Regions from separate parts of the Pseudomonas sp. 86_A genome, predicted to be linked through region 1. Evidence: riboswitches for the same ligand, from Rfam matches in the RefSeq annotation. Region 1 holds a riboswitch; the other holds the start of a gene.
What was found. Region 1 has a riboswitch for cobalamin ahead of cobO (cob(I)yrinic acid a,c-diamide adenosyltransferase). Riboswitches for the same ligand answer to the same signal wherever they lie in the genome.
Positions count from the first base shown of each region.

Region 2: linked by a shared signal. The riboswitch ahead of cobW (cobalamin biosynthesis protein CobW) and the one ahead of cobO (cob(I)yrinic acid a,c-diamide adenosyltransferase) in region 1 are both predicted to bind cobalamin.

Region 1 covers NZ_JAFGYS010000003.1:37,933-41,687, reverse strand. Annotated here, with positions in the region: gene J5M57_RS05755 (sorbosone dehydrogenase family protein) at 1-1,259, opposite strand, end outside; gene J5M57_RS05750 (hypothetical protein) at 1,326-1,910, opposite strand; cobalamin riboswitch at 2,075-2,306, shown strand; gene cobO (cob(I)yrinic acid a,c-diamide adenosyltransferase) at 2,387-2,998, shown strand; gene J5M57_RS05740 (cobyrinate a,c-diamide synthase) at 2,995-3,755, shown strand, end outside.
Region 2 covers NZ_JAFGYS010000006.1:96,762-100,516, forward strand. Annotated here, with positions in the region: cobalamin riboswitch at 633-845, shown strand; gene cobW (cobalamin biosynthesis protein CobW) at 943-2,013, shown strand; gene cobN (cobaltochelatase subunit CobN) at 2,017-3,755, shown strand, end outside.

The sequences.
Region 1 (3,755 bases):
AAGCCACCTTGCTGGTCGATCACCACGCCCACCGGGCGGCCCAGTGCGTTTTCGTCCTTGTCGAGGAAGCCGGTCAGCACATCCACCGGCGCCCCGTTCGGCTTGCCAGCGGCGAACGGCACGAAAATCACTTTATAGCCACTGTGCGGTTTGCGGTTCCATGAGCCGTGCTGGCCGATGAACGCGCCTTCTTTGAACTGCGCCGGCAGGCTGTTGCCTTCGGCGAAGGTCAAGCCCAGCGAAGCGGTATGCGGGCCGACGGCATAATCCGGTGCGATGGCCTTGGCAACCAGATCGAGGTTTTGCGGCTTCACGCGCACGTCCACGTGCTGGCCGTAGTAGCTGAAGGGCCAGCCATAGAAGCCGCCGTCCTTGACCGAGGTGATGTAGTCCGGCACCAGGTCGCTGCCGATCTCGTCACGCTCGTTGACCGCCGTCCACAGCGCGCCCGTGGTGGGTTCCCATGCGAGGCCGTTGGGGTTGCGGATGCCCGAGGCGAAGATCCGGTGATTGCCGGTGGCGCGATCCACTTCCCAGATCGCCGCGCGACCTTCCTCTTTATCCAGACCGTTTTCGCCGACGTTGCTGTTCGAGCCGACGGTGACGTACAGCTTGCTGCCGTCCTTGCTGGCGATGACGTTCTTGGTCCAGTGATGGTTCAGCGTACCGCCCGGCAAGTCGGTGACCTTGATCGGCTGCGACTTGATCTCGGTCGCACCGGGTTCGTAGTGGAAGCGCAGCAGGCGATCGGTGTCGGCCACATACAGATCATTGCCGACCAGGGTCATGCCAAACGGCGAATTGAGGTTCTGCAGAAACACCGTGCGGGTCTCGGCCACGCCGTCGTGATCGGCATCGCGCAGCAGGGTGATGCGATTCGGGCTCGGCACGCCAGCACCGGCCTTGCCCATGACCTTCTTCATCACCCAGCCACGAATACCGCTGCTGTCATCAGGTTTGGGCGGAGCGTTGGTTTCTGCCACCAGCACATCGCCGTTGGGCAGCACGTAGAGCCAGCGTGGATGGTCGAGGCCTTCGGCAAACGCGGCCACTTGCGTGCCCGCCGCCGCAGTCGGTTTGCCGCCCGCAGGCCAGCCGACCGCCGGGGCGATGTTCACTGTCGGAATCAGGGTTTTGTTCGGTTCGGGCAGTTTCGGCGACGGGCCGGTGCCGTCGGAAACTTGCAGGCTGGAGGATTCACCGCATGCGGCGAGCCCTCCGGCCAGGGCGATGACAAGAGCGATTTGGGTTTTGCGCATTACTGATCTTCCCTATGAATGCATGCTTAATCATAGAGGAGCCGGCGCACCCGATGGTTCAACCGCTCAGCCACGGGCCTCTTTGAACAGCACGGCGATGCCCGGGTGATAGTTGCCCGCTTCGCTGCGCAACTTGCGATAGGCGTAGGGGAAATACCAGGCGACGGCGCAGGTGTGTTCCTTTTGCAGGTCGTCGACCATGTCCTGCAATTCTTCGGGGCTGGCGCTGTGCTGGGCTTTTTGTGGCGCGACGAACAGGCAGCCGAGCTTGAGGTCGCTGGCAAAACTGATGCGTTTGGCGTCGCTGGTGATCTCCAGCAGGGCCTGGGTCAGGTTGAGATTGTTGACCCGCGGCCAGCGCTGGGTGGCCTGAATGTAAGCGCGGTCTTCGGCGCCGGCGAGGAACAGATCGGCGCGGGCATTGCGCTCGCCGTCCTCGTTCTGCTTGCGGGTGGCGGTGTCGCAGAGGGTGACCAGTTCGGCCATCCAGGCCGCGGCGGAGAGCAATCCGAGATTGGCTTTCTCGTCATGCCAGTACGGCGTGTCATTGTCACCGCGCACGGCGTTGTAACGGTCGATACAGTCAAACCAGCGTTCTAGCACCGGGCGCAGGAATTCCAGGCGCGGGTTGCTGATGATCATGCCTTGCATCGTCATCATCCTTATTGTTGTGAGGTGCTTTTTCAATCAAAAGCATGGCTCTTTGATATCACTTGTAACAGCATGGCACAAGATTGGCGTCAGATAATTGATCGACGGCAGTTATTCGCCCGACGGCCCCCTCTTTAATTGACGCTCCACCCCCAACCCTCTAACCTTCGCCGCTTGTTTCAGGTGCTCTGTGACGCGTGTCGACAGAGTGAAACAGGGAAGCCGGTGAGGGTTGTCTTCAAGCGAAGAACGATCACGATCCCGGCGCTGCCCCCGCAACGGTAAATGAGTAAAAGCTGCGCCTTGAGCCACTGCCTCGACAGAAGCGGGAAGGCGCGCAGCCAGGCGATTCGCCGCTCATGAGCCCGGAGACCGGCCTGATCCATCCAGCGGCATCACGGTGGGCGATGCCAGGCTTTTTGCCGTCTATTCTTGTGCCTCCCCGCCGTTATCCAGCCTCAACGGAGAGCTCCCCCATGACCGATTCCCCTGAGCGTGACGAACGCCATCTGGCGCGTATGCAGCGCAAAAAAGCCGTGATCGACGAACGCATCGCCAATTCGCCGGACGAGTGCGGCCTGGTGCTGGTGCTGACCGGCAACGGCAAAGGCAAAAGCAGCTCGGCGTTCGGCATGCTTGCCCGCGCCATGGGCCACGGCATGCAGTGCGGCGTGGTGCAGTTCATCAAGGGCCGCAACAGCACCGGCGAGGAATTGTTTTTCCGCCGCTTCCCGGAGCAAGTGCGCTTTCACGTGATGGGCGAGGGCTTCACCTGGGAAACCCAGGACCGCCAGCGCGACATCGCCGCCGCCGAAGCCGCGTGGGCAGTGTCGCGCGAACTGCTGCGCGACCCGTCGATCGGCCTGGTGGTGCTGGATGAGCTGAACATTGCCCTCAAGCACGGCTACCTCGATCTGGATCAGGTGCTCAGCGATCTGCAGGCGCGTCCACCGATGCAGCACGTGATCGTTACCGGTCGCGCGGCCAAGCCGGAAATGATCGAGATGGGCGACACCGTGACGGAAATGGGCATGCTCAAACACGCCTTCCAGGCGGGCATCAAAGCGCAGAAAGGCGTCGAACTTTGAATCCACCACGTCACTGCCCGGCGGTCCTCATCGCCGCGCCGGCTTCCGGTCAGGGCAAGACCACCGTCACCGCGGCACTCGCTCGCTTGCACCGCAATCAGGGGCGCAAGGTGCGCGTCTTCAAGTGCGGCCCGGACTTCCTCGACCCGATGATTCTCGAGCGCGCCAGCGGTGCGCCGGTGTATCAACTCGACATGTGGATGGTCGGCGAACAGGAAAGTCGGCGCCTGCTGTGGGAAGCCGCTGCCGAAGCGGATCTGATCCTGATCGAAGGCGTGATGGGCCTGTTCGACGGCACGCCATCGAGCGCCGATCTGGCGCGGCATTTTGGTGTGCCGGTGCTGGCTGTGATCGACGGCACCGCCATGGCCCAGACCTTTGGCGCCCTGGCGCTGGGGCTGGCGCGCTATCAGCCGGACCTGCCGTTCGCCGGGGTGCTGGCCAATCGCGTCGGCACCTTGCGTCACGCGCAATTGCTTGAAGGCAGCCTCACCGAAGGCTTGCGCTGGTACGGCGCGCTCTCCCGCGAAACCGGGATCGAGTTGCCAAGCCGGCACCTCGGCCTGGTGCAGGCCAGTGAGCTCAATGATCTGGACCTGCGTCTCGACGCCGCGGCCGAAGCCCTCGCCAGCAGTTGCGAGGTAGCGCTGCCACCGGCGGTGGAATTTGCCGCGCCTGAAGTGATCAGCGCCGAGCCGTTGCTTGACGGCGTGCGCATTGCCGTCGCCCGCGATGAAGCCTTTGCCTTCACCTACGG
Region 2 (3,755 bases), on a different contig from region 1:
CCCCTCTACTCAGCCTGCCGACGGGCCCTGAGATCGAAAGCTTTACTCGAGCTAACGCTCATTGTGTTGAGTGGGGCGGCTGCGCCGCATGGGGCTGTACGCAATCTAAACTGTAGGAGCCGGCCTGCTGGCGATGGCGGCCTGACAGCCGACCAATCTCTAACTGAATACACCCACTCCCGTGTAGGAGCTGCCAAAGGCTGCGATCTTTTGATCTGCTTTGGCTTTGGCTTTGGCTTTGGCTTTGGCTTTGGCTTTGGCTTTGGCTTTGGCTTTGGCTTTTGATGTGGCTTTTGATCTTCAGCCCCTTCGGCAGGCCGAGCGTAGGTGTTCATCCGGGGGTTAGGCGCGCAGCGCCATGCGGCGAAGCCGCATACATCGAGAGGAGGTGCAGCGAAGCAAACCGGAGGCGATGCCCCCGGATGGACACCGTAGCGAGGGAACACTGAGCCTAAGCGAAGTGCCGTACGCCGGGGCAAAGCCTTTTGGGTTACCTTTTCGCTGGGCCGGCATTCCGGCGTTTGGAAAAGGTGACTCGCTGTAAGAGCGAAACCGCCAGCGGCGGCAACCGAACCAATGGATATGCTCACATAACCAAAACCCAACCCCATTGACCCATAACCACCCGATGCGTAGCCTTGCGCTTTCGAGGTTCTTCGGCCCACGCCGAAGCTAAGAAGGGAACGCGGTCAAAGCCGCGGCTGCCCCCGCAACTGTGAACGGTGATGTTCGCTGCCACGCCACTGCCAGCCCTGCCAAGGTGCCAGCGGGAAGGCGCAGCGAATGCCGGGCCCAAGGCCTGAACACCGTCAGCCAGGAGACCTGCCTCGTGACAGATTTCTCACTACAACCGGGCGGGGTGATCCGGTGGCGAATTCTTCCGCGCGCACGCTCGCAGCGGATCTCGTCCCGTATGCCCGCCACCTTGCCAAAGGGCATCCGATGAAAACACTGGCCAAACTCCCCGTCACCATCGTCACCGGTTTCCTCGGCTCGGGCAAAACCACCTTGCTGCGGCACATGCTCGACAACGCTCAGGGTCGTCGCATCGCGGTAATCGTCAACGAGTTTGGCGAGCTGGGCATCGACGGTGAAATCCTCAAGCAATGCACCATCGGCTGCACCGAAGAAGAAGCCAGCGGCCGCGTCTATGAACTGGCCAACGGCTGCCTGTGCTGCACGGTTCAGGAAGAATTCTTCCCGGTGATGCGCGAACTGGTCGCCCGTCGCGGCGATCTCGACCACATCCTCATCGAAACCTCTGGCCTGGCCCTGCCAAAACCACTGGTTCAAGCGTTCCAGTGGCCGGAAATCCGTAGCGCCTGCACCGTTGACGCGGTGATCACCGTGGTCGACAGCCCGGCCGTGGCCGCCGGCACCTTTGCCGCGTTCCCCGATCAGGTCGATGCCCAGCGCAAACTCGACCCGAACCTCGATCACGAATCGCCGCTGCACGAGCTGTTCGCCGATCAACTGGCCAGCGCCGACCTGGTGATCCTCAACAAGGCCGACCAGACCAGCGCCGAAGACCTGGCTCGGGTACGCGCTGAAGTCGCCGAAGAACTGCCGCCCGCCGTAAAAATCATCGAAGCCAGCAACGGTCGTCTGCCACTGGACGTGCTGATCGGTCTCGGCGCCGGTTCCGAAGAACACATCGACAGCCGCCACAGCCATCACGATCACCACCACGACGGTGATGACGATCACGATGACCACGATCACGACGCTTTCGATTCGATCTCCATCGAACTGCCGCAAGCCGACGAAAGCCTGCTGCTCGACGCCCTGACGCAACTGGTGGTGCAGCACGGCATCCTGCGGGTGAAGGGCTTCGCGGCCATTCCGAACAAGCCGATGCGCCTGTTGATTCAGGGTGTGGGCACGCGTTTCGACAAGCACTTCGACCGCCAGTGGGGCGCCGATGAAGCGCGCGTCACCCGTCTGGTGCTGATCGGTCAGGAACTCGACGCCGTGCAACTCGAAGCGCAACTGCGCGCTGCGCTCAGCGTTTAAGCCATGCACCTGCTCAGGACCCAGCCCGGCGGTTTCGTGTCGGATGACAACATTGCCGACCTTGGACAAACCCCCGCCGAGCTGGTGATCCTGTGCAGCGGCGACTCCAGCCTGGCGCTGCTCGCCGAAGCTGCGCAGCAACTGCCCGAGGATTACCCGAGCCTGCGCCTGGCCAATCCCATGCAGGTGCAGAATCACGCCTCGGTCGATCTGTATGTCGACGAGGTGCTGCGTCACGCCAAAGTCATTCTGATTTCCTTGCACGGCGGCATTGCCTATTGGCGTTATGGCGTCGAGCGGCTGATGGAACTGACCGAGCGCGGCGTGCAAGTGATTCTGGTGCCGGGCGATGACCGCCCCGACCCGGAACTCAGCGACCTGAGCACCGTGCCCGCCGAAGATCGCGACCGCCTCTGGCAGTTCCTGCGTCAGGGCGGCATGGGCAATGCGCTGGACTTCTTCCATTGCCTGGCCAGTCGTTGGCTGGCGCGGGATTACGCTTGGGGCGAGCCGCAAGCGCTGCCGCGCACGGCGATTTACCATCCACAGAAAAACACCGCCGCACTCAGCGACTGGCAAGCCGATTGGCAGCCGGATCGCCCGGTGACGGCGGTGTTGTTTTACCGCTCGCATTTGCAAGCGGCGAACACCGCGTTCATCGATGTGTTCTGCCAACGCTTGCAGGTCGCGGGTCTCAATCCGTTGCCGATCGCTGTCGCCAGCCTGAAAGAACCGGGCTGCCTGAGCGTGGTCGAGGACTGGCTGGATGAAGTCGAAGCGGCGGTGATTCTCAACACCACCGGGTTCGCCCAATCCAGCCCCGAAGCCCCGCATCTGCGCCCGTTCCGGCGCAATATTCCGGTGATTCAGGCGATCTGCGCCCAGGACAACGAGCCGGGCTGGCGCGACAGTGAGCAAGGCCTGGGGCCGCGAGATCTGGCGATGCACATCGCCTTGCCGGAACTCGACGGGCGTATCATCAGCCGCCCGATCAGCTTCAAGGATCTGGCCTGGCGCAGCGAGCGCAGTCAGTCCGATGTGGTCTGCTACCGGGCGCAACCCGAGCGCATGGATTTTGTCGCCGAACTGGCCCGGCGCTGGAGCGATCTGGCGCGGTTGCCGAACGCGGAAAAACGCATCGCGCTGATCCTCGCCAATTACCCGACCCGCGATGGTCGCATCGGCAATGGCGTCGGCCTCGACACGCCGGCGGCGGCGTTGAATATCCTTCGTGCGTTGCAGGTTGAAGGCTTTCCGCTGGCGGCCGAGTTGCCGGACAGCGGCACTGAGCTGATCCAGCAGTTGCTCGGCGGTGTCAGCAATGACCTCGACAGCATCGACCTGCGCCCGTGCCAGCAAAGCCTGGCGATGGACGCGTATCTGGCGATGTTCAACGCGCTGCCCGCCGCCAATCAAGCGGCGGTGGTCGAGCGCTGGGGCGCACCGCAAAACGATCCGATGTGCCGTGACGGACGGATGATGATCGCCGGTCTGCGCTTTGGCCTGACGTTCGTCGGCATTCAGCCGGCGCGCGGTTATCAAGTTGATCCGAGTGCGGTGTATCACGACCCGGATCTGGTGCCGCCGCACGGCTATCTGGCGTTTTATTTCTGGCTGCGCAACACCTACGGCGCGCACGCGGTGATTCACGTCGGCAAGCACGGCAATCTCGAATGGCTGCCGGGCAAGGGCGTCGGCCTGTCGGAGAACTGCTGGCCGGATGCGCTGCTCGGGCCGCTGCC